DNA from 3 places in the Streptomyces ortus genome. Region 3 is predicted to be linked to each of the others. Evidence: riboswitches for the same ligand, from Rfam matches in the RefSeq annotation. Region 3 holds a riboswitch; each other region holds the start of a gene.
What was found. Region 3 has a riboswitch for cobalamin ahead of K3769_RS37995 (CbtB domain-containing protein). Riboswitches for the same ligand answer to the same signal wherever they lie in the genome.

Region 1: it holds a riboswitch for cobalamin, as region 3 does, so the genes downstream of both, K3769_RS03815 (ABC transporter substrate-binding protein) here and K3769_RS37995 (CbtB domain-containing protein) in region 3, are expected to answer to the same signal.
Region 2: it holds a riboswitch for cobalamin, as region 3 does, so the genes downstream of both, K3769_RS07780 (cobalamin biosynthesis protein) here and K3769_RS37995 (CbtB domain-containing protein) in region 3, are expected to answer to the same signal.

The regions. Positions count from the first base shown of each region.
Region 1 is NZ_JAIFZO010000002.1:211,537-220,891, forward strand. Features, by position in the region: gene K3769_RS03770 (sensor histidine kinase) at 1-373, opposite strand, end outside; gene K3769_RS03775 (response regulator transcription factor) at 370-1,104, opposite strand; gene K3769_RS03780 (ferredoxin reductase family protein) at 1,312-2,688, shown strand; gene K3769_RS03785 (FMN-binding protein) at 2,700-3,128, shown strand; gene K3769_RS03790 (YigZ family protein) at 3,174-3,800, opposite strand; gene K3769_RS03795 (SixA phosphatase family protein) at 3,873-4,448, opposite strand; gene K3769_RS03800 (hypothetical protein) at 4,445-5,182, opposite strand; gene K3769_RS03805 (ABC transporter ATP-binding protein) at 5,229-6,077, opposite strand; gene K3769_RS03810 (FecCD family ABC transporter permease) at 6,074-7,102, opposite strand; gene K3769_RS03815 (ABC transporter substrate-binding protein) at 7,099-8,127, opposite strand; cobalamin riboswitch at 8,195-8,381, opposite strand; gene K3769_RS03820 (CoA-binding protein) at 8,492-8,899, shown strand; gene K3769_RS03825 (MHYT domain-containing protein) at 8,971-9,355, opposite strand, start outside.
Region 2 is NZ_JAIFZO010000002.1:1,020,487-1,029,841, forward strand. Features, by position in the region: gene K3769_RS07755 (alpha/beta fold hydrolase) at 1-233, opposite strand, end outside; gene K3769_RS07760 (class II aldolase/adducin family protein) at 388-1,107, opposite strand; gene K3769_RS07765 (lysozyme) at 1,216-1,959, shown strand; gene K3769_RS07770 (inorganic phosphate transporter) at 2,158-3,393, shown strand; gene K3769_RS07775 (hypothetical protein) at 3,406-3,627, shown strand; cobalamin riboswitch at 3,751-3,892, shown strand; gene K3769_RS07780 (cobalamin biosynthesis protein) at 4,024-4,986, shown strand; gene K3769_RS07785 (cobyric acid synthase) at 4,983-6,515, shown strand; gene K3769_RS07790 (putative cobaltochelatase) at 6,583-8,682, shown strand; gene cobO (cob(I)yrinic acid a,c-diamide adenosyltransferase) at 8,682-9,281, shown strand.
Region 3 is NZ_JAIFZO010000002.1:7,979,146-7,988,500, forward strand. Features, by position in the region: gene K3769_RS37960 (fused response regulator/phosphatase) at 1-1,452, shown strand, start outside; gene K3769_RS37965 (sensor histidine kinase) at 1,514-2,800, shown strand; gene K3769_RS37970 (response regulator) at 2,797-3,489, shown strand; gene K3769_RS37975 (flavodoxin family protein) at 3,518-4,141, opposite strand; gene K3769_RS37980 (DUF5670 family protein) at 4,295-4,456, shown strand; gene K3769_RS37985 (ribosome maturation factor RimM) at 4,666-5,022, shown strand; gene K3769_RS37990 (enoyl-CoA hydratase/isomerase family protein) at 5,214-6,362, shown strand; cobalamin riboswitch at 6,450-6,579, shown strand; gene K3769_RS37995 (CbtB domain-containing protein) at 6,616-6,834, shown strand; gene K3769_RS38000 (CbtA family protein) at 6,853-7,611, shown strand; gene K3769_RS38005 (histidine phosphatase family protein) at 7,647-8,234, opposite strand; gene K3769_RS38010 (LacI family DNA-binding transcriptional regulator) at 8,564-9,355, shown strand, end outside.

The DNA.
Region 1 (9,355 bases), 7.8 Mb from region 3:
GCCCCGCACCGTCCGCAACGGGAACGTCGGCCAGCGTGCGGCGGTCCTCGGCGGTGAGCCGCAGCGGGCGGTCGGTGGCGTCGTCGATGACGGCGGCCCGGGTGACGTCGCCGTTCAGGAGGCGTGCGCCGAACGTGTTCTCGGACTGGCCGCGGGTGTCGGGCCCGTTGTCGGCGTCGGGCTCCGCCTCGTGTTCCAGGCTGGCCGCGAACCGGCCGCCGGAGGCGATGAGCTGCTCGTCCAGTCGTCCCATCAGGAAGCCGCGCAGGGCGAGGGCGGTGGTGACGCCGACGGCGAGGCAGGCGGCGGCGAGCAGGACCACGAGTCCGGCGGTGAGCTGGCCGCGCAGGGTGCGCGGACGCAGGCGGTTCACCGCGGTCCCGGCTTGAGGACGTAGCCGACGCCGCGCACGGTGTGGATCATCGGGGTACGGCCCGCGTCGATCTTCTTGCGCAGATAGCTGATGTAGAGCTCGACGACATGGGCGCGTCCGCCGAAGTCGTAGGCCCACACGCGGTCGAGGATCTGCTCCTTGGACAGGACCCGGCGCGGGTTGCGCATCAGGAAGCGCAGGAGTTCGAACTCGGTCCGGGACAGGTCGACCGGAGTTCCGCCCCGCCGCACCTCCCTGGCCTCCTCGTTCATGGTGAGGTCTCCGACGGTGAGTCCGTCCGTGTCCGCCCCGGCCGTCATGCCGGCCCTGCGGAGCAGTCCGCGCAGCCTGGCCAGTACCTCCTCCAGGCTGTAGGGCTTGGTGACGTAGTCGTCGCCGCCGGCGGTGATGCCGGCGATACGGTCCTCGACGGCGTCGCGGGCGGTCAGGAACAGCACGCACAGGGTGGGCTCCGCGCGTCTGAGGGCGCGCAGGACCCGCAGTCCGTCCATGTCGGGCAGCATCCAGTCCAGGACCACCGCGTCGGGGTGGAAGTCGCGGGCCGCCGCGAGCGCGCTCGCGCCGTCGGCGGCGGTGCGGACCTGCCAGCCCTCGCCGGTCATGACACCGGCCAGCACCTCGGTGACGTCGGGTTCGTCGTCCACGACGAGGACCCGTACGGGGTCTCCGTCCAGGCGTCTGGCGGGAGAGGTGGCGCGCTGCTCGTTCATGGTTCTTCCAGCATCCCCCGCCGCGGGTCCCGGCGGGGTGAGCGGAGTCTCTGAGTTCCCTCTGAATCGAAGCTGGGGACGGCCGACGGTGCTTGTTCAGAAGGTTCACAGAGGTTGCGCTGTGAGGCTGGGCGCCGACAGCGGAGCGAGTCCTGCTCGCCGGAGCGATTCCTGTTCGCCGTGACGACTTCTGTTCGGAGGAACCCCATGCCCACCACGTATGCCCGCACGAGTGCGAGTACCGGGCCGGCGAGTGGCGGAGTACGGCACCGGCGCCCGCGCCGCGGTGTCGTGCCCTTACTGGCTCAGCTGGTGATCTGGGCCGGCGCCGCCGCGGTGCTGGCCCTGTGGTGGCACGACACGACGTCGGTGGCCGGCCCGGCGGAGTGGCTGACCGGCGCGGGCCGGATCACCGGCCTCCTGGCCGGCTACGCCTGCGCGGTCCTCCTCGCGCTGATGGCCCGGGTCCCGCTCCTCGACCACACGGTCGGCAGCGACCGCCTCGCCCGCTGGCACGCGCTCGGTGGCCGCTGCACCGTGTCCCTGGCCCTCGCGCACACCCTGCTGATCATCTGGGGGTACTCGCTGACCGCCCGTACGGACGTGGTGAGCCAGACCTCCACGCTCGTCCTGCACTACCCCGACCTCCTCAAGGGCACGGCCGGTTTCCTGCTGTTCCTCGCGACAGGGGTCCTCTCGGCCCGCGCGGCCCGCCGCCGGATGAGCTACGAGACCTGGCACTACCTGCACTTCGCCACCTATCTCGCGGTGTTCCTGACCTTCGGCCACCAGCTCGCCACCGGGGCCGACTTCGTCGGCAACCGGGTGGCGCGCGCGGCCTGGTACGCGCTGTTCCTCGGCGTCGCCGCGCTGGTCGTCCGGTACCGGTTCCTGGCGCCCCTGCGACGTGGACTGCGCCACCGTGTGCGGGTCGCCGCGGTCCACCCCGAGGCACCGGGTGTGGTCTCCGTGCACCTCACCGGGAAGCACCTGGACGAACTGGGAGGCGAGCCGGGGCAGTTCCTGCGCTGGCGGTTCCTGGCCCGCGGGCTGTGGTGGACCGCGAACCCCTACTCCCTCTCGGCCCCCGCGACGCCCGGCCACCTGCGCATCACGGTCAAGGCCGCGGGCAGCCACAGCGCGGCGCTGGCGCGGCTGGCACCCGGCACACGGGTATGGGCCGAAGGGCCCTACGGAGCCTTCACCGCGGACCGTCGCAAGGGCGCGAAGGTCCTGCTCCTGGCCGGAGGTGTCGGCATCACCCCGCTGCGCGCCCTCTTCGAGACGCTGCCGGGCCAGGTCACGCTCGTCTACCGGGCGCGTACCGCCCACGACCTCGCCCTGCGCGCCGAACTCGACGCGATAGCCGCTCGCCGGCGGGCGACCGTGCACTACGTCGTCGACGAGCCGGCCGGGTACTCCTCCCCCCTGACCGCGCGGGGCCTGAGCACTCTGGTCCCGGATCTGGCCGGGCACGACGTCTACCTCTGCGGCCCGCCCGGCATGACACGGGCGGCGGTGCGGGCCCTGCGCGACGCCGGAGTGCCGGGCCGGCGCATCCACCACGAGTCCTTCGCGTTCTGAGGAGAACCGTCATGCGCCGAGCCGTCCTCGCCACCAGCGGGATCAGCGCCCTCGTCATCGCCTTGCTCTCGCTCAAACCGCACCAGCTGCCCGTCCCCGGCGGCGCGCCTCCCCCCGCCGTCGCCAACCCGCCCGCCGGCGCCTCACCGGGGACGACGGCCGGGACGGGCACGTACACCGGGGACCCGGTCGCCACGCAGTACGGAACCGTGCAGGTGGCCGTCACGCTCTCCGGCGGGAAGATCACGACGGTCAAGGTGCTCAGGTCCCCGGACGCCAACGGGCACGACCGGCAGATCTCCTCGTACGCGCTGCCCCGGCTCAACCAGGAGGCCGTCGCGGCCCAGAGCGCGCACATCGACGCCGTGTCGGGAGCCAGTTACACCAGTCAGGGCTACGTCCAGTCTCTCCAGAGCGCCCTGGACCGGGCCCATGCCTGACATCCGGTCACCGGCTGCCACTCCCGTACCGGCGCGGTGTGCGGCTCAGGCGTCCCCGTACGCCTCGCCGCCCAGTTCGAACCCCGCCGTACCCGCCGTGCTGTCGGCCAGCCAGCTCCGGAAGGCCTCGACCTCCGCGTCCGGCAGGCCGATCTCGATGGTGACGGCCTCCCCGTAGCGGACGTCACGGACCGCACGGCCGGTGGAGCGCAGATCGTTCTGCACCTTGCCCGCCCGCTGGTGGTCGACGGTCACAGTCGCGAGGCGGAAGCGTCTGCGGGTGAGGGTGCCGACGGTGTCCAGCGCCTCGCCCACCGCACCGCCGTAGGCCCGGATGAGTCCGCCCGCGCCGAGTTTGACGCCTCCGTAGTAGCGGGTGACGACGGCGACGACGTACCGCATGTCGCGGCGCAGCAGCATCTGGAGCATCGGGACGCCCGCGGTGCCGCCCGGTTCACCGTCGTCGCTCGCCCGCTGGACGGCGGCGTCCGCGCCGATGACGTACGCGAAGCAGTGGTGCGACGCGTCCGCGTGCTCCTTGCGGACGGCCGCGACGAAGTCCTGGGCGTCCCGCTCGGTGGCCGCCGGTGCCAGCGCGCAGAGGAAGCGGGAGCGGTTGATCTCGGTCTCGTGCACCCCTGCGCGGGCCACGGTGCGGTACTCGTCCTGCATCCGGCCAGCGTATGCGGGCCGCGCACACGCGTGCGACCGGCGGTCGGTGGTCCGGTGGGGGGCGCCGCCCGTCTATCGGCCCCGGCCGTGATGCCCCTTGTCGCCGCGTGCCTTCTTGCCGCGCGCCACGATCATGTCCGTGAGCAGGGCCGCGCCGGGGCCCAGGGACGCCCAGCGGGGACCGTGCCAGGCGAGGATCGCGATCGCCGACGTCGGGAACTTCGTACGGACGTCGTCCAGCGCGGTGTCTAGGCCGTCGCCCGCGAGGGTGAGGACCAGTTCCTCCAGGCCGGGGTTGTGTCCGACCAGCAGCAGGGTCTCGGCCTCCGCCGGGGCCTCGCGCACCGCGTCGAGCAGTTCGGGCACATCGGCCGCGTACAGCCTGGCGTCGTGACGTACCGGAGGGGGTGTGCCCCACTCGGCGGCGGCCAGTTCCCAGGTCTGCCGGGCGCGTACGGCCGTGGAGCAGAGCGCGAGGTCCGGCAGGCAGTCGGCGTCGGCGAGGGCGCGGCCGGCGGCCGGGGCGTCCCGGCGCCCGCGCGCGGCGAGCGGGCGCTCGTGGTCGGGGACGCCGTCCGGCCAGGCGGACTTGGCATGCCGCAGCACGACCAGCCGGCGCAGCGGTCCCGCTCCGGCGCGCGCGATCACGCCGGTGTCCCGCGGCCGATGTCCCGGGTCAGCTCAAGCCCGAGCAGCCGGTCCGCGTAGGCGTACGTCTCGAAGCGGGCCCCGTCCGGCACGGTTCCCGACGTCTCCACCTTCCGCAGCACGCCCAGGACGGCGGGCACGTCGAGGTCGTCCTCCCAGGCGGCACGCAGCTGATCGCGTACGGGGTCGGGGATGGGCCCGGACGGCCGGGTGGCCCAGCCCGCGACGGCGCCCCGCCAGTGCTTCAACTGCTTCTCGGCGTCCGCGAGATCGGCCGCGTCGAGCCGTAGTTCCGTGCCCCGGGGGCGGGCGAGCAGGGCGAGGCGCAGGGCGGTGGCGCTCCCGTCGTCCAGCGCCACGCCGTTCTCGATGTCGGCCGGGGCGACCTCGACGCACAGCCCGCCCGCCGGTTCGTCGGTCCGGGCGCACACCCGCAGCACCTGGGCCTCCCCGAGGCCGGGGCCGGGGCCGCCGTCCCGTTCGTCCTCGAAGGGCCGGATGCCCAGTGCCCTGGCCCGGGCCCGCAGTTCGGCGCGGTCCTCCGTGCCGGTCAGCACGGTCCACACGGGTGTCCCGCCGATCTCCAGGGCCCGTACGAGGACGTCGGCGGTCAGGAGCACGCGCAGGCCGGTGGCGTCGGGGCGCTCGACGCGCGCCTCGACGCGGGTCAGGCCCCGGCGGGCCGGGGTGGCGGTGACGGGGTCGCCTGTTCGGGCGTCGGTGATACGCAGCACGGGCCGAGCGTAGGCGTGCGAGGGGCCGCGCGCAGGGATGCCGACATCATTCCGGACACGTGTGTGCGGATTCCCGGGGTGCGGGGCGGCTCATGGTGCCCAGGAAACGCACGTGCGGACGGCCGCCGGAGCCGTCGCGGGTGATGGCGGTCCGTACGCCGTACACCTCGGCGACGAGGTCCTCGGTGAGCACGTCGCCCGGTGTGCCGGCGGCCACCACGCGGCCCTCGCGCAGGACGACGAGCCGGTCGCAGTACATCGCCGCGAGGTTGAGGTCGTGCAGCGCGACGACGCTGGTGAGGGGCAGTGAGGTGACGAGGTTCAGCAGGTCGAGCTGGTGCTGGATGTCGAGGTGGTTGGTCGGTTCGTCCAGGAGGAGTTCGCGGGGTTCCTGGGCGAGCGCGCGGGCGATCTGGACGCGTTGGCGTTCGCCGCCGGAGAGGGTGTGCCAGGACTGGTGGGCCCGGTCGGCGAGCCCGGTGCGGGCCAGCGCGTCCCGTACGGCCTCCTCGTCGGCCGGTGACGGGGGTGTCCAGGCGCGGCGGTGCGGGGTGCGGCCGAGGCGTACGACGTCCAGGACGTTCAGCTCGACCTGGGTGTCGGCCTGTTGTTCGACCACGGCGATACGGCGGGCGATGTCGCGGCGGCCCAGTTCGCCGAGCGGGCTGCCGTCGAGGGTGACCACGCCCGAGGCCGGGGTGAGGACGCCGGAGAGCAGGCGCAGGAGGGTGGACTTGCCGGAACCGTTGGGCCCGAGGAGGCCGACGGTGGTGCCGGGGGCGGGGCTGATGCTGACGCCGTCCAGGATGACGCGTCCGTCGACGGTGCGGGTGACCCGACCGGCCCGGAGTCCGACCTCGGCCGTGGCGGCCGTCTCGACGCGCTCGGTCGTCATCGTGTCCTCCGCGTCCGGTACAGCACCAGCACGAAGACCGGTACGCCGATGAGTGAGGTGACCACGCCGACGGGCACTTCCTGGGGGTCGAGGACGGTACGGGCCAGGGTGTCCACCCACACCAGGAACACCGCCCCGGCGAGGGCGGCGACCGGCAGCAGCCGGGCGTGGCCGGAGCCCACCAGCGCACGGGCGGCGTGCGGCAGGACGAGTCCGACGAAGCCGATCGCGCCCGCCGAGCTGACGAGCGCGGCCGTCAGGAGCGCCGTCACGCACAGCAGCACCAGCCGGGTGCGGGCCACCGACACCCCGAGGGTCGCGGCGGAGTCCTGGCCGAAGGCGAACGCGTCCAGCGTGCGCGCGTACGCCAGGCACACCACGAGCGCGACCGCCAGGACCGCGAGGCAGACCCAGACGTCCGTCCAGCCGACCCCGCCGAGCGAGCCGAGCAGCCAGAACAGCACACCGCGGGTGGTCTCGGCGTCGGCGGCGGTCAGCACGACGAAGGAGGTCAGCGCGGAGAAGAGCTGCATCGCGGCGACGCCGCTCAGCACCACGCGGTCCGTCGTCCCGCCGAGGGTGTGGCTGAGCAGCAGGACGAGTCCGAACGACAGCAGTGCTCCGAGGAAGGCGCCCGCCGAGACCGACACCAGGCCGCCGCCGGCGCCGAGGACGACCACGACGACCGCGCCGGTCGAGGCGCCCGAGGACACCCCGAGGACGAAGGGGTCCGCGAGCGGATTGCGCAGCAGGGACTGCATCACCGCGCCGCACACGGCGAGCCCGGCTCCGCAGACGGCGGCCAGCAGGGTGCGCGGCAGCCGCAGCTGCCAGACGATCCCCTCCCGGATGGGGCTCAGCCCCGTACTCCCCCAGCCGAGGTGGGAGGCGACCACGGACCAGACGTCGGTGACGCCGATGTCCGCGGGGCCGATGGTGATGGCGAGAGCGACCGAGGCGACGAGCAGGGCCGCGCCTGCCGCGCAGAGCGGGCCCACGCGCGGCCGTATGCCCCGGCGGGTCACCCCGTGAGCCCGAACTCCCGCAGGGCGGCGGCTACTTGTTCGACGCCCTCGACGGTACGGATGGTCGGGTTCATGGCCTGCCCGCTGAGCAGCACGTACCGCTTCTTCTTCACGGCCGTCATGTTTTTGGTGACGGGGTCGGACTCCAGGAACTCGATCTTCTTCCTCGCGGACTCGGCGGTCTGCGACTTGCGGGTCAGGTCGCCGATGACGAGGACGTCGGGGTCGCGGTCGGCGACCGTCTCCCAGTTGATCTGGGGCCATTCCTCATGGGTGTCGTCGAAGACGTTCTGCGCGCCGAACGCCCGCGTGATGATGCCGGGGGCGCCGCAGCAGCCCGCCATGTAGGGCGACTCGGAGTTGGCGAACCAGTACAGGAGGGAGACGTCCGAGGCGTCGATGCCGGCGGTGGCCCTCTTCATGCGCTGCCGGAGCTCGGCGACCAGCTTCTCGCCCCGCTCCTCGACGCCGAACACCTCGGCCAGGTCACGTATCTCGCCGTAGATCGCGTCGATGCCGAGGGCCTTCTCGCGGGCGCCGTCGCCGTCTCCGGTGTTGTCCTTGCCCGCGCAGTCGGAGGGCGAGACGTACGCGGGTACGCCGAGCTTCTCGAACTGCTCGCGGGTGGCGACGCCTCCCTTGCCGAGCGTGGACACGAACGAGGCGGCGACGAAGTCGGGATCGGCGTCCAGCACCCGTTCGAAGGACGGGTTGTTGTCGGCGATCCGCTTGACCTTCGCGTCCGCCTTCTCCAGGCCCTTCATCACCGGATCGGTCCAGGTGGCGGTGCCGGCCATCCGGTCGGCGAGGCCCAGCGAGAACAGGATCTCGGTGGTGCCCTGGTTCAGGGAGACGGCCTTGCGCGGCGGGGACTCCACGCGGACGGTGTGGCCGCAGTTGTCCAGGGTGACGGCCGCCGCGGAGGTCCCGCCGCCGGCCGGCGAGTCGGCGCCGCCGCAGCCGGTCAGCAGGACGATCCCGGAAACGAGCAGGGCGACAGGGCGGGCGGGGCGTGCGATGGGCACGGAAGTTCCTCAGACGTCGAGGGCTCGAACGCGGAGCCCGGTCGTACGGTGCTCCCCCGCCGTCTCGGGACCGCGGAGGCCGCCAGCAGGTCTTCGGACTCGGGTTCACCCGGACGAGGCGCCTTCCCGGACCGTCGATCCGATCCAGTGGCCGATGCCCCGCCCGTCACCCTCACCGCTGCGCGTCAGCTCCGGATTCCCACCGGATTCCCTGACCCACGTACATGGGTTCGACTGGCCTGCGCAAGCTATCACGACGGTTTCCGCGCCTTTGCGGCGCGGGGAGCCGGGCGGCGGGAATCAGCGTGCCCCGCCCGCTGTTGTCCGGCGCGAGAAGCACACTCGTATCCGCAGGAGGTCCATCGTGTACGGCGACCCGGCAACGATCCGCAAGATCCTCACCGAGAGCGGCGACACCTGGGCCGTCGTGGGCCTGTCGTCGAACGAACGGCGTGCCGCGTACGGCGTGGCGGAGGTGCTCCAGCGCTTCGGCAAGCGCGTGGTCCCCGTCCACCCGAAGGCCGAGACGGTCCACGGGGAGAAGGGGTACGCCTCCCTGGCGGACATCCCCTTCGAGGTGGACGTGGTCGACGTGTTCGTCAACAGCGACCTGGCGGGCCCGGTCGCCGACGAGGCCGTGGCCATCGGCGCCAAGGCCGTCTGGTTCCAGCTCGGCGTGCTGGACGAGGCCGCGTACGACCGCACCCGCGCGGCCGGCCTCGACATGGTCATGGACCGCTGCCCGGCGATCGAGATCCCCCGCCTGGGCTGAACCGGCGGGGCGGACGGCTCCGGCCGCGGGCCGGCGGGGTCGGGAAAGTCGGGCCGGAACGGCGGTCGCGTTCAGCTGTCGCGGCGCCCCGGGGTCCCGGGCCCGTACCCGCGCCGGTCCGTCCCCGGCCGTGCGTCGAACGCCGAGCCGGACCAGGTGGGCGGCTGCGTGTTCGGGGCGGGTGTGCGGCGGCGGGACGCGGCCCGGTTCCAGTCGCCGTCCCCGAGGACCAGCATCGGGTCGAACATCACCACCACCCCCGCGAGCGCCAGGAAGAGGACCGGGCCGATGAGCATCGGCAGCAGCAGCGAGTGGGCCGGGTCTCCCGAGTCCGGTGTGCCTACCGCGACGTGCAGATGCACACTGACGGCCGCCATGCCCGTGTAGTGCATCCCGGTCACGGCGACGCCCATGACCAGGCCGGCCGCCAGGCTGGTCAGAAAGCCGCGGATGGCG
Region 2 (9,355 bases), 7.0 Mb from region 3:
CCGACGAGGCCGTACACGCCGGGGCGCCGGGAGGCGAGGGCGCGGGTCAGGGTGATCTGGCCCGCGGCCGTGGCGTGCACGGTGAGCCGGGGTTCGGTGGGCAGCGGCCGGCCCGGCGCCGCCTTCAGGGCGGCGTCGCCGGCGAAGCGGCCGGCGGCGACACCGGCCGCGCCGGCCACGGCCACGGCGAGGGCGGTGGTGAGGGCTGCGGTCGTCGGTTTCACTGTGCGCACCCGTCCAGTCTCCTGATCGAGCCCGCCGTCGGCCAGTGGACGGGCGACACGGGTGACCCCCGGGTCGGTGAGGACAGGCGGGTCGGTGAGGACAGACGGACCGGCGGGGGCAGGCCTGTCAGCGAGGACAGACGGGCCCGCGGGGGCAGGCGCGTCACGGCTGGCCGTATCCCTTCAGGCGTTCGCCCGCCCGTGTCACCTGGTCCTCGGTCAGCAGGGTGGGGGTGAGGCCCGGGACGGACGACGCGGTGAGCCACACGCGGCACATCCATTCGAGCTGGGCGGTGCGGTCGTAGGCCTGGTCGAGGGTGGCGCCGTGGGCGAGGGTGCCGTGGTTCTGCAGGAGGCAGGCCGTGCGGTCCCGCAGGGCCCGGAGCGTGTTCTCGGCCAACTCCGCCGTGCCGTAGGTGGCGTAGGGCGCGACCCGGACGGGCCCGCCGAGGGCCGCGGACATGTAGTGGACGAGGGGCAGCTCGGTGACGAGGGTCGAGACGGCCGTGGCGTGCACGGCGTGGGTGTGGACGACGGCACGCGCGTCCGTGGCTCGGTAGACGGCGAGATGCATGGGCAGTTCGCTGGTCGGAACGAGTGAACCGAGCACGCGCCGGCCGTCCAGGGAGACGCCGCAGACGTCCTCGGGCCGCAGCCGGTCGTACGGCACCCCGGTCGGGGTGACCAGGACGGTGTCGCCCACGCGCACGGACACGTTGCCCGAGGTGCCGACGACGAGTCCGTCGGACACCGTCCGGCGGGCCGTGGCCACCAGGTCGCCCCACGCCCGCTCCAGTGTCTCCGCCTCCGCCTCCTCGGGCCGGCCCGCGCCCCGCTCCCCCGCGCCTCGTCCGTCCCCTGCGTCCCGCCGCTGCTCAGCCATGCCGTGATCCTGCCAGCCGCTCGGGCCCTGCTCCGTTCGGGCGAGAGCACTGAAGGACGGAACCCGCACGTCCGAAAGGTCATATACAGGTACTAATCCGGGGGAGACATGGTCAGTGATCGCACATCGTCCCGTCAGCGCGTCCGTCTCGTCGCCGCCTCCGTGGCGGCGCTGGCGCTCGGCGGCACCGCATTCGCCGACGTGCCGGCCACGGCCGCCGGCAAGCCCAAGGGGCACGACGTGTCCTCGCACCAGAAGAACGTGAACTGGTCGAGCGCGAAGAGCGGGGGCGCCGCGTTCGTCTACGTGAAGGCCACCGAGTCGACCACGTACCGCAACCCGTACTTCGCCCAGCAGTACGACGGCGCGCACGACGCGAGCATCATCCGCGGCGCGTACCACTTCGCGCTGCCGAACAGGTCGTCGGGCACCGAGCAGGCCGCCTACTTCGTACGCAACGGCGGCGCCTGGCGGGCGGACGGCCGGACGCTGCCGCCCGCGTTGGACATCGAGTACAACCCCTACGACAAGAAGAAGAAGTGCTACGGGCTGAGCAAGAACGGGATGGTCGGCTGGATCAGGGCCTTCAGCGACGAGGTGCGGCGGCAGACCGGCCGCCGTCCCGTGATCTACACGACCTACACGTGGTGGAAGACGTGCACGGGCAACAGCGCCGCCTTCGCCGCGAACCATCCGCTGTGGCTGGCCCGCTACAGCGCGAGCGCGGGGCCGCTGCCCTCGGGCTGGAAGTACTGGACGTTCTGGCAGTACGACAACAAGGGCAGCCTGCCGGGTGACCAGAATCTCTTCAACGGTTCGCTGTCACAGCTGAAGGCTCTCGCGAAGGGGTGAGCCGGGGTGGCGGAACCAGGGATTCCGCTTCCGTTCGACACCGTTCGGCGCCGCCGCACGCTCTTTGCCGCCCTTTCGACACAAGCGGAATGCCGACACCTCCATCGGGTCACCCCACCGCCCGACTCAGTTCATCTTCCGTTCATCCAGGTTGCTTACGTTCCCCATGCCACTGTCGTCCAACAGAAGCCTGGGTAAATGGAACACATCACGCTCCTCCTCGGAATCGTGATCGTGACCGCTCTCGTGTTCGATTTCACGAACGGTTTCCACGACACTGCCAACGCGATGGCGACCACCATCTCGACCGGCGCGCTGAAGCCCAAGACGGCGGTGGCCATGTCCGCCGTACTGAACCTCGTCGGTGCCTTCCTCTCCGTGGAGGTCGCCAAGACGATCTCCGGCGGCCTCATCAACGAAGAGGGCATCCGCACAGAAGTGATCTTCGCGGCGCTCGTCGGCGCCATTCTGTGGAATCTGCTGACCTGGCTCCTGGGTCTGCCCTCCAGTTCGTCCCACGCGCTCTTCGGCGGCCTCATCGGCGCCGCGGTGATGTCGGCGGGCTGGTCCTCGGTGAACGGCTCGACCGTGATCACCAAGGTCCTCCTGCCGGCGATCGCCGCACCCGTGGTGGCCGGACTCGCCGCGATGCTCGCCACCCGGCTGACCTACCGGATCAGCCGCGGAGCCGGTGAGAAGGCGACCTCCAAGGGCTACCGCGCGGGTCAGATCACCTCCGCGGGCCTGGTCTCGCTGGCCCACGGCACGAACGACGCGCAGAAGACCATGGGCATCATCACCCTGGCCCTGGTCACCGGCGGGGTGCTCGCGCCCGGCTCGAACCCTCCCCTGTGGGTCATCGTCTCGGCCGGTATAGCCATCGCGCTCGGCACCTACCTGGGCGGCTGGCGCATCATCCGCACCATGGGCAAGGGCCTCACCGACCTCGCGCCGCCGCAGGGCTTCGCCGCCCAGACCAGCGCCGCGACGGTCATCCTGGCCTCCTCGCACCTCGGCTTCTCCCTCTCGACGACCCAGTCCTGCTCCGGCGCCGTGATGGGTTCGGGCCTGGGCCGCAAGGGCGGTGTCGTCCGCTGGTCGACCGCGACCCGCATGTTCGTCGCCTGGGGCCTCACGCTCCCCGCCGCCGGTCTGGTCGGCGCGGGCGCCGAGTTCCTGACCAAGCAGGGCACCTGGGGCATCGTCCTCACCGGCGCGCTGCTGATCGCGGGCTCCGCGGTCATCTGGACGCTCTCCCGCCGCCAGCCCGTCACCGTCGACAACGTCAACGACGACCACGAGCCCGCGGGCGTCGTGACCACCGCGATCGCCGCCGTCACCCCGCCTCCCGCCGGTCCGGTCGCCGCGGCCGACGACCTCAAGACCACCATCCCGGGCCCGGACGTCGAGCCCGTCCGTCCGGCCACGGTGTAAGGAACGAACCTCATGAAGATCGACTGGGCAGCCCTCGGCTCCGTGTTCGGAGTCAGCCTCATCGCCACCGTCGCCCTCGTGGGCCTCTTCACCCTCGGCATCGTCGGCCTCACCAAGCGCGAGTCGGCCGCCGCGGAGGGGGGTTCCGCTCCCCTCGCGGTCACCGGCGCGTACGCCTGCTTCGCCGCCTGCGCGGCGGCCGTGGCGTACGGGATCTATCTGATCGTCGCCTGACCCTCGCAGCACGTCCGTTCCGAACGGGACCGCCCCGTCGACCACCTGGTCGGCGGGGCCTGCTCGTGTCCGTGTGTGGGGCTCAGCACACTCTCCCGCCGCAGGTCAACGGCAAGTTGACGGTTGTTCTCGGACCGTGGTGGACTGCCGGGGCCATGTACGTCGGCAGAAGAGGAAGCCGGTGCGAATCCGGCGCGGTCCCGCCACTGTCACCGGGGAATCGATCCCCCCGGGAGCCAGGAACTCTCGCCGTCGGTCTCGTCGAACCAGGGCGTGGACACCCTGAGTGAGGACATATCGCCATGCGCGGCCGTCTGTTGTGGACCAGTGTGCCCGGGCCCGGTACGAGGGTGCCCGGCAGGGCAGTTCCGCCGCACGCGACGGCGGGCTGAACCGATGCGTGCCGATCGCGTCTTCGCGTCCGGCGCCGCCGCCGGCCTCCTCGCCGACCTGCTGCTCGGCGATCCACGCCGGGGGCATCCGGTCGCCGCGTTCGGGCGGGCCGCGGGAGCCGTCGAGCGGGCCCTGTGGCACGACCACCGGGGCTGGGGCGCACTGCACACCGCCGTGTGCGCGGGCGGCGCCGTCTGCCTCGCCGTGGCCGCCGAGCGTTCCCTGCGCTCCTCCCCCGTCGCCTCCGCCGTTCTGACCGCGGCCACCACCTGGGCCGTCGTCGGCGGGACCTCGCTCGGCCGTGAGGCGCGGGCCGTCGGCGGGGCGCTGGCCGCCGGGGACATCGAGGTGGCCCGGGAGCGGCTGCCGCATCTGTGCGGGCGCGACCCGCAGGCGCTGGACGCCGACGGGATCGCCCGCGCGGTGGTCGAGTCGGTCGCCGAGAACACCTCCGACGCCGTGGTGGGCGCCCTGGTGTGGGGCGCGGTCGCGGGCGTGCCCGGGCTGGTGGGGTTCCGGGCCGTCAACACGCTGGACGCCATGGTGGGGCACAAGTCGGCCCGACACCGGCGGTACGGGTGGGCCTCCGCACGGCTCGACGACGTGGTGGGGTGGCCCGGCGCCCGGCTGACCGCCGCCCTCGCCGCCGTCGCGGGGGGTGATCCACGCGGGGCCGCCACCGCCTGGCGCGCCGACGCCGCCAGGCATCCGAGTCCCAACGCCGGGCCCGTGGAGGCCTCGTTCGCGGGCGCGCTCGGGGTACGGCTCGGCGGGACGCTCTCGTACGCGGGACGGGTGGAGCACCGGCCCGTGCTCAATGGTCCGGGGCGGGCCGTGCGGGTCGGGGACATCGAGCGGGCCGTGCGGCTCTCGCGCCGCGTGAGCCTGCTCGCGATGGGCGCGAGTGCCGCCGGGCGGCTGCTCGCCACGTCAGTGCTGTCGAAGGCGAAGGGGCGTACGGCATGAACGCGGGAACGGGCGGGAGAACGGGCGGCGGGCTGCTCGTCGCCGGGACGACCTCCGACGCGGGCAAGAGCGTCGTGACCGCCGGGATCTGCCGGTGGCTGGTGCGCCGGGGTGTGAAGGTGGCGCCCTTCAAGGCCCAGAACATGTCCTTGAACTCGTTCGTCACACGCGAGGGCGCCGAGATCGGGCGCGCGCAGGCCATGCAGGCGCAGGCCGCCCGCGTGGAGCCCTCCGTGCTCATGAACCCCGTCCTGCTCAAGCCGGGTGGCGACCGCAGCAGCCAGGTCGTCCTGATGGGCAGGCCCGTGGGCGAGCTGAGCGCGCGCGGCTACCACGGCGGTCGCCAGGAGGCGTTGCTCGGCACCGTGCTGGACTGCCTGGCCGAGTTGCGGGGCACGTATGACGCGGTGATCTGTGAGGGGGCGGGCAGTCCCGCCGAGATCAATCTGCGGCGCACCGACATCGTGAACATGGGGATCGCGCGCAACGCCCGGCTGCCCGTGCTCGTGGTCGGGGACATCGACCGCGGCGGGGTCTTCGCCTCGTTCTTCGGGACGGTGGCGCTGCTGTCGCGCGAGGACCAGGAGCTGGTCGCCGGGTTCCTCGTCAACAAGTTCCGCGGGGACGTCTCGCTGCTCGAACCCGGCGTCGACATGCTGCGCGGGCTCACCGGGCGGCACACCTACGGCATTCTGCCCTTCCGGCACGGGCTCGGCATCGACGAGGAGGACGGGCTCAGGGTGTCCCTGCGGGGGGCGGTGCGCGAGTCCGAGGTCTCCTCCCCCGTCGGCGAGGACATCCTGCGCGTCGCCGTCTGCGCGGTCCCGCTGATGTCCAACTTCACGGACCTGGACGCCCTCGCCGCCGAACCGGGCGTCGTCGTACGGTTCGTGGACCGCGCCGAGGAACTGGTGGACGCCGACCTGGTCGTCGTACCCGGCACCCGGGGCACGGTCCGGGCCCTGGAGTGGCTGCGGCGGCGCGGCCTCGCGGACGCCCTGGTGCGCAGGGCCGCCGAAGGGCGCCCGGTGCTGGGCATCTGCGGCGGCTTCCAGCTCCTCGGCGAACACATCGAGGACGAGGTCGAGTCGAGGGCCGGCGCCGTCGACGGCCTCGGACTCCTCCCCGTACGCGTGCGGTTCGCACGGGAGAAGACCCTCACCCGGCCCGTCGGCGAGGCGCTCGGCGAACCCGTCCAGGGGTACGAGATCCATCACGGAGTAGCCCAAGTGACGGGCGGTGAGCCCTTCCTGGACGGCTGCCGGGTCGGCGCGGTCTGGGGGACGCACTGGCACGGCTCGCTGGAGTCGGACGGCTTCCGGCGTGCCTTCCTGCGCGAGGTGGCGGCAGCGGCGGGGCGGCGCTTCGTACCGGCCGCCGACACCTCGTTCGAGGGGCTGCGCGAGGAGCAGCTCGACCGGCTGGGCGACCTGATCGAGGAACACGCGGACACGGACGCGCTGTGGCGGCTCATCGAGTCCGGCGCACCGGCCGGACTGCCTTTCATCCCACCGGGGGCGCCCGTATGAGCGTGCGCGAAGCCCGCCTGGGCCACGAAGTCGAAGTCCGTATGGGCTATTTGGAGGACGACAACCAGTGAGTACCCCGTTTCCGTTCACGGCCGTGGTCGGTCAGGACGACCTGCGGCTGGCCCTGCTGCTGAACGCCGTCTCCCCCGCGGTGGGCGGTGTGCTCGTCCGCGGTGAGAAGGGCACCGCCAAGTCCACGGCCGTGCGCGCGCTGTCGGCGCTCATGCCGCAGGTGGACGTCGTCCCCGGCTGCCGTTTCTCCTGCGCGCCGCACGCCCCCGATCCGGCCTGCCCGGACGGCCCCCACGAGGTGGGCCCGGGTGTGCCGCGTCCCGCGCGGATGGTCGAACTGCCCGTCGGCGCCTCCGAGGACCGCCTGGTCGGCGCGCTCGACATCGAACGGGCGCTCGCGGAGGGCGTGAAGGCCTTCGAGCCCGGCCTGCTGGCCGACGCCCACCGCGGACTCCTGTACGTGGACGAGGTCAACCTCCTCCACGACCACCTGGTCGACCTGCTGCTCGACGCGGCGGCGATGGGTGCCTCGTACGTGGAGCGCGAGGGCGTCTCCGTACGGCATGCCGCGCGGTTCCTGCTGGTCGGGACCATGAACCCCGAAGAGGGCGAGCTGCGGCCGCAGTTGCTCGACCGGTTCGGGCTGACCGTCGAGGTGGCGGCCTCGCGCGAACCCGACCAGCGGGTGGAGGTCGTGCGGCGGCGGCTCGCGTACGACGACGACCCGGAGGGGTTCGCGACGCGCTGGGCCGACGAGGAGTCCGACGTACGGGCGCGGATCGTGGCCGCGCGGGAGCTGCTGCCGTCCGTGCGGCTCGGCGACGGCGCGCTGCGCCAGATCGCGGCGACCTGCGCCGCGTTCGAGGTGGACGGTATGCGGGCCGACATCGTGATGGCCAGGACCGCGACGGCGCTGGCCGCGTGGGCGGGGCGGACCGACGTGCTCGCCGAGGACGTGCGGCAGGCCGCGCTCCTCGCCCTGCCGCACCGGCGGCGGCGCAATCCCTTCGACGCGCCCGGCCTCGACGAGGACAAGCTCGACGAGACGCTGGAGGAGTTCGCGGGCGACGAGAACGGCTCAGGGCATCCCAGTGAGTCCGGTGACTCCGGCGACTCCGGCGACTCCGGCGATGACGATCCGGATCCGGACGGGCCCGGTGGCGGTGGCGGGCGGCCTCCGCAGGACGGGCCCGACGACGGGGGCGACAGTGACAGCGGTGACGGTTCCGGGGAGGTGCCCGCGCAGGGCGAGGCTCCCGCGAACGAGTCCGAGCACGGCGGGGCGCCGTCCCCCGGCGCGGGCGAGCAGTCCCCCGTACGGGCCGCCGAGCCCTTCCGTACGAAGATGCTGAGCGTGCCGGGGCTGGGCGAGGGGGCCGCCGGGCGGCGCTCGCGGGCCCGGACCGAGCACGGGCGCACCACCGGGGCGCGCCGACCGCGCGGGGCGCTCACCAAGCTGCATCTGGCCGCGACCGTCCAGGCCGCGGCGCCCCATCAGCGGGCACGCGGACGGTCCGGGCCCGGCCTCGTCGTACGCCGTGACGATCTGCGGCAGGCCACCCGGGAGGGCCGCGAGGGGAACCTCGTGCTGTTCGTCGTGGACGCGTCCGGGTCGATGGCGGCCCGGCAGCGGATGAGCGCCGTCAAGGGAGCCGTGCTGTCCCTGATCCTCGACGCCTACCAGCGGCGGGACAAGGTGGGGCTGGTGACCTTCCGGGGGTCCGCGGCCGAGGTGGCGCTGCCTCCCACGTCGTCGGTCGACGCGGCGGCGGTACGGCTGGAGTCGCTGCCCACCGGCGGCCGTACACCGCTCGCGGCCGGGCTGCTGCGGGCCCACGACGTGCTGCGGGTGGAGCGGTTGCGGGATCCGGCCCGGCGCGCGCTGGTCGTCCTGGTGACCGACGGGCGGGCGACCGGCGGCCCGGAACCGGTGGCGCTCGCCGGGCGGGCCGCCCGGCTGTTCGCCGCGGAGGGGATCGCGTCCGTCGTCGTCGACTGCGAGTCGGGCCTCGTACGGCTCGGGCTGGCGGGGCAGCTCGCGGGCGACCTCGGCGGTACGGCCGTGACGCTCGACGAGCTGCGGGCCGACTCGATCGCGGGGCTGGTCAGGGACGTACAGGGCAGCAAGCAGGGCAACGGCAGGAAGGCCGCGTAATGCCTCAGGGACAGCCGAGTGTCGTGCCGGACGACGGGCTGACGACCCGTCAGCGACGGAACCGGGCGCTCGTCATGGTGCACACCGGAATGGGGAAGGGAAAGTCCACCGCCGCCTTCGGGCTCGCGCTGCGCGCCTGGAACCAGGGGTGGCCGATCGGGGTGTTCCAGTTCGTCAAGTCCGCGAAGTGGAAGGTCGGCGAGGAGAACGCGCTGCGCGTCCTCGGCGCCAGCGGTGAGGGCGGGTCCGTCGACTGGCACAAGATGGGCGAGGGCTGGTCGTGGGTGCAGCGCGACGCCCAGCAGGACAACGAGGAGAAGGCCCGGGAGGGCTGGGAGCAGGTCAAGCGGGACCTCGCCGCCGAGACGTACAAGCTGTACGTGCTCGACGAGTTCGCCTACCCGATGCACTGGGGCTGGGTCGACGTCGACGAGGTGGTGGAGGTGCTGCGGGGCCGTACCGGGACCCAGCACGTCGTCATCACCGGGCGCAACGCGCCCGAGAAGCTGGTCGAGTTCGCCGATCTGGTGACCGACATGTCCAAGGTGAAGCATCCGATGGACGCCGGGCAGAAGGGGCAGAGGGGCATCGAGTGGTGACGTCCCACGGCTCCGCCCCGGGAGCGTCCGGCTTCGATTCCAGCTCCGGGTCCGGGTCGGGGTCCAGCTCCGGG
Region 3 (9,355 bases):
AACGGGCCGGGCGCGCTTCCGGACATCGCGATCATCGACGTCCGGCTGCCCGACATGAGCGGGTTCGAGGTCAGCGAACGGGTCAAGAACAGCCCGCTGACCGCCCATCTGCCGATCATCCAGATCTCCGCCGCCGCCATCACCCCCGACGATCACGCGGAAGGGCTGAGGCGGGGAGCGGACGCCTATCTCGACCAACCCATCGACCCCGGCGAGCTCCTCGCCACCGTCTCCGCCACCCTGCGGTACGCCAGAGCCCGGCAGCGCGCCGAGAAGCTCGCGCACCGCCTCATAGCGCTGAACCAGGCGACGCTGGACGTCTACAGCGCCGTCGGCTTCCACTCCTTCGCGTCGGCGGCCACCGGCGGCGCGGCAGCGGTCCTGGACAGCCCGGCCAGCGCGGTGTTCCTCTCACCTCAGACGCAGGCCGTGCACAGCATGACCGACGACGCACAGTCCACCGTACGGATCCATCCCGCACACCCCGCCCTCCTGAAGCAGCTCGCGGCCCACGGCCTGAGCCAGGACACCGGCGTCACGATCGTCCGTCTCCCGCAGGGGCAGTGGCAGGCCATGCTGCCGGACGACCACCTCTGCGGGGACATCGCGCTCGCGGTGGCCCGCACCAAACGCGGTCGGCCCCCCGTCTGCCTGGCCGTACCGGTCACCGCCCTGCGCAGCGCCGACGACGAGCAGCTCCTGCAGCAACTCGCCAACGCCGGCGCACTCGCCCTCGAAGCCCTGCGGACCTACAACGAGGAACACGCCCTGGGCCTGGCCCTGCAACGCTCCTTCCTCCCCAAGGAACTGCCGACCGTCCCGGGCGTCCAGCTGGCCTTCCGCTACCTCCCCGCCTCCGAACACGCGGAGATCGGGGGAGACTTCTACGAAGCGGTGCGGACGGTCAACGGCCTGCTGCTCGCCATCGGAGACGTCGTCGGACACTCGGTGACGGCCGCGACCGTCATGGGCGAGGTACGCCACGCACTGCGCGCCTACGCCGTCGAAGGGCACGCTCCGCACCAGATTCTGAACCGGCTGGAGACGCTCCTCGGCCAGTCCCAGCCCGGCATCACCGTCACCCTGTGCCTCGTCCTGGTCGAGCCGGACGAACGCCGCCTGCACATCGCCAACGCGGGCCACCTCCCGCCGCTGTTGATCGACCCGGAGAAGGGGCCGCGGTTCCACGAACCCCACGGTCCGCTGATCGGCCTGGGTCTCCCGCATCCGCCGCCCACCGTGGTGGAGGCCCCGCCCGGCACCCGGCTGCTCATGGTGACGGACGGCCTCGTCGAGGTACGGACCTCCCATCTGGACGCCACCCTCGCCGAGTTCCGCGAGACCGTGGCCGACGGGCCGGCCGACCTGGAGGAGATGTGCGACCTGCTCCTCGCACGCTTCGGACAGAACAAGGACGACGACATCGCCCTGATCACCGCACTGTTCGCATAGGAGCCCGTGCCATGCCCCCGGCCGGATCGTCCGGGGTCCGGCAGGGGGCTAGGCTCTGCCTGTGCTCGGATCAGCGGGGTCGGACCTGAGGCTGAACACGCCCGTGTTCGCGGCCCGTTGGCGTGCGCTGGGCGTGGTGAGCCGGGACGCGGTGTGCACCGCACTGCTGGCCCCGCTGGTGTTCGCGCCGGTGACGGCCCCGATCGGCGCCCAGTTCGGCGACCTGCCGGAACGCTCCCTCGGACTGCCGGGGGTCCTGGTGACGGCCGCTCTCTGGCTGCCGCTGGTGCTGCGGCGCAGCCGGCCCGTCGGGTGCCTCGCGCTGATCGCGGGCGCGTTCGCGGTCCATGAACTCGTCGGCTATCCGCAGACCTGCGCGAGTCTGGGCCTCTACCTCGCGCTGTACAGCCTGGGAGCCCACGGGGACCGCGTCGGCGGCCCGCGCCGCGTTCTCGCGGTCGCCGTCGCGGTCGTGGCGTTCACGCTGTTCGCGGCCGGGCTGCACCACAGAGGGTCGCCCCAGCAGGTTTCCGACTACGTCCTGATGTTCCTGATCCTGGTGGTGTGCTGGGCCGTCGGCACAGCGGTACGGGCCCGTCAGGACGGTGAGGCGGAACGGCGCCGGCTCAGCGTCGAGGCGGCGACCGCACGCGAACGGGCCCGCATAGCAAGGGAGTTGCACGATGTGGTGACCCACCATGTGACCGCCATGGTGGTCCAGGCGGACGCCGCCCAGTTCCTGCTCGACGACGCACCCGCGCGGGTGGGGACCGGACTCGAAGCGATCAGCGACTCCGGGCGGCGGGCCCTGAGAGACCTGCAGCATCTGCTGGGCGTACTGAAGGCGTCCGCCGGCACCGAAGGCGCTTCGTCCGCACCGGACCGTACCCCGGCGCCGGGCGGGCTGAGCGAGCTGGTCGAGCAGACCAGGGCCGCCGGACAGCCGGTGGAACTGGCGGAGCGGGGCGAGCGGCAGGAACTGGCCGCCGCGGTGGAACTGGCCGCGTACCGCGTGGTGCAGGAGGCGCTGACCAACGCGCTCAAACACGCCCCGGGCCACCGGACGCTCGTCCAGGTGCACTACGGCCGCACGGACGTGGAGGTCGAGGTGACCACCGAGGGAGCGCCCGCCACCGCGCCCGCCACGGAGGCTGCCACCCCTCCCGGTCAGCGGCGCGGACCGCTGGGCCGTGGCGGCGGGCACGGCCTGATCGGGCTGCGCGAAAGGGTCAGTGTGTTCGGCGGTGACCTGTCCGCCGGCGACCGCCCGGACGGCGGCTTCAGCGTCCGCGCGCGCATACCGTCCGCCGGGCACGGCGAAACCGCGGCAGGCGGGGGAGAGGTATGACCGGCCCGGAAGCCCCGGCGCCGATCAGGGTGCTGGTCTGTGACGACCAGGAACTCGTACGGACCGGGTACGTCACCATCTTCACCGCGCAGCCGGACATCGAGGTCGTGGGAGAGGCCGGAGACGGCCGCACGGCGGTGGAGAGCGCGCGACGGTTGCGCCCGGACGTGGTGGTGATGGACATCCGCATGCCCCTGCTCGACGGCATCGAGGCGACCCGGCTGCTCGCCGGCCCCGGCGTCGTCGATCCGATGCGGGTCCTGGTGGTCACCACCTTCAACCTCGACGAGTACGTGTACGAGGCACTGCGGGCCGGGGCGAGCGGCTTCCTGCTAAAGGACTCACCCCCGCGCGAGCTGGTGCACGGTGTGCGGACGGTCGACGCGGGGGAGTCGCTGCTGGCACCCGCCGTCACCCGGCAACTCGTCGGCAGGTTCGCCGACCGGCTCCGCCGACCCCAACGGCACCCCGCCGCACCGGCGTTGGCCGCTCTGGCGCCGCGGGAGACGGAGGTGCTGAAGCTGATCGCCGAGGGCCTGTCCAACACCGAGATCGCCGACCGGCTGGTCATCAGCCGCGAGACCGTCAAGACGTACGTGTCCCGCATCCTGACCAAACTCGATCTGCGGGACCGGGTCCAGGCGGTCGTGCTGGCCCACCGGGTGGGCCTGGTCGGCGCCCACGACTGAGAGCCTGAGCTCTGAACGCGGACTCCGGTCAGCTCGACGGATACGGGGACCCCTTGAGCTGGCGGGCCAGATGGGCCGTGTTGGCCGCCAGGGTCGCCGTCGTGGCGGAGGTGGTCTCGGGAGTCTTGTCGAGGTCCTGGTAGTCGGCGCCCTGCATGGCTTCACCGACCCAGTAGGTGACCGCGTTCGGAGCCAGGGAGAACCCGACGTCGTTGAGCCCCTGGAAGAGGTCGGCGCTCACCTTGTGAGCCCCGTCCTCGTTGCCGACGACACACACCGCGGCGACCTTCCCGTAGGTGAGCATCCGCCCCTCGTCGTCCGTCTCGGAGATCTCCGCGTCCAGCCGCTCCATGACGCGCTGGGCGAGGCTGGACGGATGGCCCAGCCAGATCGGCGTGGACAGGACGAGGATGTCGGCGTCGAGGACCGCGTCCCGGATCGCCGGCCAGGCGTCGCCGTCCCCCATGTCTGTCTCCACTCCGGGGCGGACGTCGTGATCGGCGATCCGGATCACCTTGCCGGTGACACCGTGCTCGCCCAGTGCCGTCATGGTCTGCTCGGCCAGCAGCTGTGAACTGGAGGCGGCGGGCGACGGCGACAGGGTGCAGACGAGTGCGACAGCGCGCAGAGGGGTCGTTCCTGTGGTGGTCATGGCGCAGGAGTACCCCTCGCCGCGATCGCGTACCCAAGTTCACCGGAGAGGCGGATGCCCGGCGGTGTGCCGGAGGTGGAATGTGCGCGTCCCGTGAATCGGTGTGCGTGAATGGAGATCATCCGGGCACTCGGTGCTCCGGAGGTTGAAAAAATGGTTCCCCTGCTACTTGTTCTTCTGCTGGCCCTGATCCTCTTCGCCGCGGGTTTCGCGCTGAAAATCCTGTGGTGGATCGCGATCGTCGTTCTGGTCCTGTGGCTGATCGGCTTCGTCGCCCGCCCGAAGCGCGGGAGTGGCCGCTGGTACCGCTGGTAGCCGACTGCGTCGGCCCAGTTCAGGCAGTGCCTGTCCGCTCCGGCGAGGCGGAGACGAACTCGGCCGGAATTAAGGTGCGTGAAGGCCCGGACCATGGGCACCCGCCGCAAGGACGGCGATTACGGAAATCACCGTGCACGACGTACGGAAAAAGAGAGGGCCGGTGGGGATCCCCGCTGTCCTCTGTTTACCGGAGGAGTTGTTTTCGCGTGACTGAAAATGTATGGGGTTACAAGTCGACCGCGGGTCGTCTGGCGGGTGTGGACCTTACGGGTTACAAGGTCGAGGCCACGGACGGCAATATCGGCAAGGTCGACAAGCACTCCGACGAGGTCGGTGACGCCTACCTGGTGGTGGACACCGGTGTGTGGATCTTCGGCAAGGAGGTCCTGCTGCCCGCCAGCACGGTCGTCAGCATCGACCAGGACGAGCAGAAGATCGTGGTCGACCGCACCAAGCAGCAGATCAAGGACGCGCCGGAGTTCGACCGCGACAAGCACCTGGGCGACCAGGGCTACCGCGACGAACTCGGCACGTACTACGGCACGGGCGGCCCGCACGTCTGAGCCGCACCCGTCACGCACGTCACGGCCCCGGGACTCCTCCAGGAGTCCCGGGGCCGTCGCGCTGCCCCGGGCCGCCCGGGCGCACGCGGACTTGAGAAGATCGCTTGCGACCTATGCGCCCCTCGTATCCCGGAAGGAACCGACGAACTCATGCGTGACATCGAGGCCCGCGGCCTGACGCAGGTATGCGGATGACCGGCAGCGAAGACTCGGTCCTGCTGCACACGGCCGGCCGGGCCGCCCACCTCACCCTCAACCGCCCGAGGGCCATCAACGCCCTCACCCACGCCATGGTGCGGCGCGTCGACGAGGCGCTGACCGCGTGGGAGCACGACAGCGCCGTGGAGACGGTCGTCGTCACCGGAGCGGGGGAGCGCGGCCTGTGCGCGGGCGGCGACATCCGCGCCATCCACGACGACGCCCGGGACGGGGACGGCACCGCCTCCGCCGCGTTCTGGCGCGACGAGTACCGCCTCAACGCCCGTATCGCCCGCTGGTCCAAGCCCTACGTCGCCGTCATGGACGGCATCGTCATGGGCGGGGGCGTCGGCATCTCCGCGCACGGCGGCGTCCGGGTCGTCACCGAACGGTCGAGGATCGCCATGCCCGAGACCGGCATCGGCTTCGTGCCCGACGTCGGCGGCACCTACCTGCTCTCCCGCGCTCCGGGCGAACTGGGCACCCGCCTGGCGCTGACGGGTGAGGCGATCGGGGCCGGGGACGCCCTGATGTGCGGGCTCGCCGACCACCACGTACCGTCGGCGTCGCTTCCCGGTCTCCTCGACGACCTCGCCGAGCTGCCAGTCCGGGGAGCGCTCGACCGGCACGCGCGGCCCGCACCGGAGGGGGAGCTGGCCGGGCAGCGGGAGTGGACCGACTCCTGCTTCGCCGCCGGCACGGTCGAGGAGATCGTCCGGCGGCTGCTCGACCACGGTGATCCGGTGGCGAAGGAGACCGCGGAGCTTCTGCTCGCCAAGTCGCCCACCGCGCTGAAGGTCACCCTGACCGCCGTACGCCGCGCCCGGCGCCTCGGTTCGCTGGAGCGCGTGCTGCGGCAGGAGTACCGCGTCTCCTGCGCCGCCCTGACCACGCCCGACCTGGTCGAGGGCATCCGAGCCCAGGTCATCGACAAGGACCGCACCCCCCGCTGGTCGCCGGCCACCCTCGCCGAAGTCACCGACGGCGACGTGGAACGCTTCTTCGAGCCGCTCGGCGAACGCGGCCCGGAGCTGGAACTGGAGACGGGCCCGGAGACAGGACCCGAGGCAGGACCCGAGGCAGGACCCGAGACAGATCCGGAGCTGGGCCCGAGTCGGGGCCTGAGGTGGGGCCTGAGATGAGGTTGGGGCTCTGAGAGGTAAGTGTTCGGTGTGAGCGGGTTCTTGTCGGCCGCCGCTCTTGGGCATGCACCCGTCGAGCGGTAGCGTCTCTCGGATACCGACGACGGCAGCACGGAAGCCGGTGGAAATCCGGCACGGTCGCGCCACTGTGAACGGCGTGACTCCCCCAGGGGAGCACCCCGTGAGTCAGACCCGGGGCCGTCGTCCTGTGCACCACCGAGATGGGACGCGAGTTCCCGGAGGAGGCCCCGCGATGGCGCAGCATGTCGCCCCGCCGAGCACCACCCCTGTCGTGCCCGCCAAGCTGCCGCTGAGGGACATCGCTCCCTGGGCGGTCTTCATCGGCGTCCTGATGCTGCTCCTGCTGTACTTCGTCGGCGCCGAACAGGGCGCCACCTCCGTCGTCTCCGGCGGGGACGTCCACGAATGGGTCCACGACGCACGTCACCTGCTCGGCTTCCCCTGCCACTGACGAGGGGCCCGCGCACCCATGAACTCCGCAACGGTGAGAAACCTTCTCGTGCGGGGCATGCTCGCCGGCCTGGCCGCCGGCGTGCTCGCCCTGGTCGTCGCCTACTTCCTCGGTGAACCGAACGTCGACAGCGCCATCGGCTTCGAGGAGTCCCACGCCGCCGCGCACGAGCACGAGGCCGAACTCGTCTCGCGCAGCCTGCAGTCCACCGCCGGCCTCGCCACCGGCGTACTGGTCTACGGGGTGGCCTTCGGTGGCATCACCGCCCTCGCCTACTGCTTCGCCCTCGGCCGCGTCGGCCCTTTCGGCCCCCGCGCCACGGCGCTGTTGCTCTCGGGGGCCGCGCTGGTCGCCGTCTACGTCGTGCCGTTCCTGAAGTACCCGGCCAACCCGCCCGCGGTCGGTGACCCCGACACCATCGGCAAGCGGACCACCCTCTATCTCCTCATGATGGTGCTGGGCGTACTCCTCGCCGTCGCCGCGGTGATCGTCGGCAAGCGGCTCGCACCGAAACTGGGCACCTGGTACGCCACCGTCGTCGCCGTTCTCGGCTTCGTCGTCCTGATCGGACTGGCGTACGCGTTCCTGCCCGCGGTCAACGAGGTGCCCCGTGACTTCCCGGCCGCCCTGCTGTGGCGGTTCAGGCTCTCCGCCCTCGCCCTGCAGATCACGCTGTGGTCGGCCTTCGGGCTCGTCTTCGGTGCACTGGCCGAACGGCTGCTCCACCCGAAACGCGCCACGGTCGCGGGGGATACGGCGACACCGGCCCCGCACTGACCGGTCGCGCGCCGACCGCTGTTGACCGGCCGCAGTCAGAGGTCCGTGGCCGGGCCGGCGTCCAGTGGCTGCCCGACCCGCAGGTTCCACCGGCCGCCGCGTCCACTGATCGTGGTGGCGGACAGCGGCGGCACGTCGATCCGCCAGAAGGCCGCGGCCGGCGCTGCCAGCACATGGGCCACCACGGCTCGTACGACTTCTGGTTCGACGACGGCGAGCGTACGGCCGTCCGTGGCGGAGGAGGACTCCAGCAGGCGCGCCACCCGGTCGCGGAAGTCCGCCACGGACTCACCGCCGTGCGGCGCGGAGGCCGGATCGGCGAGCCAGCGGGCCACGGCTTCCGGTTCGGCCGCACCGACCTCGGCGAGCGTACGGCCGCGCCAGCGCCCCACGTCCAGTCCCGCCCACTCCGCCGTGTCCACCGCGTCCAGGCCGAGGGCGGCGGCCGTCTCCCGGCAGCGCACCGAGGGAGAGACCACGGCGCGCGTGACCGGTGGGAGCGACGCGCCCACGGCACGGGCGCGGGCAGCCGCGCCGGCGTCGATCGAGGCCCCGTCGTCGAAGCGCGCCGCACGCAGCGACGAACTCGTCGCGGGTGAGACGAAAGTGACGCGGTGGGTCATGGGCCGACTTCCCGCGTCACCTTGCTGACCATGTCCATGCGGACGGATGCTACCGCCGCATCCGCATCCGCATCCGCATCCGCATCCGCATCCGCATACGTATGGAGCTCACCTCGGATCCCGGACCCGGACCCGGACCCGGCATCGGGCAGCGCCCGCGATGTGGCGGCGGAGTTCGCACGGCTCGGCGGGGCCGGTGCGGGCACGCACATGTCCGGCGCCGGGCCCCGGTTGCCTCACCGACCTGCCCGCCTCTAGGGTGAATGCGCTTTCATCGACATACATGCATCACCAGAGACGGGGGCCCGACCCATGAACGGCGCCGCATCGTGAACGCGATTCCCACGGTGTACGACGTGGCCGAACGCGCCGGAGTGTCCATCGCCACGGTGTCCAGGGTGTACCGCAGCCCCGACTCCGTACGCGCCGCCACCCGCGAACGCGTCCTGGCGGCGGCGACCGAGCTGGGATACGTGCCGAGCGGCAACGCCCGTGGCCTCGCCAGCCGTTCCACCGGGGTCCTCGGCCTGTGTTTCCCGGACTACTCCGACCCCGACACGGTCGGCGCCGAGGACGACGACGCCGCGATGCTCTACTCGGACCAGATCATCCGGGGCATGGAACGCGCGGCCCGCCGGCACGGGTACGCGCTGCTGATCGCGGCCTCCCTCGCCGGGGGCCCGGAGAGCCTGGTGGCCCAGGTAGCCGGCCGGGTGGACGGCTTCGCCGTGATGGCGCGCACGGTGCCGACGGAAGAACTCGAAGCGATCTCCCGGCGCCGGCCGGTGGTGATGCTGGCCGGACCCCGCGCACAGGACCCCTCCCTGGACCATCTCGACCACGTCGAGGTCGCCAACGAGGACGGCCAGTACGAGCTGACCCGGCACCTGATCCACGACCACGGGCTGCGCCGCCTCGCCTACGTGGGACTCGTGGACGACTCACCGGATGTCGAGGCGCGGTTCCGGGGCTTCCGCCGGGCCTGCGCCGAGGCGGGAGTCGAGGGCGCCGCCGCACCGGCGCTGCGCATGCCGATGATGACCCAGGCGGAGGGTGCCCGCGCCGCAGGCCTGCTGTGTGAGGGAGACGGCGGTCGGCCCGAGGCGTTCGTGTTCGCCAAC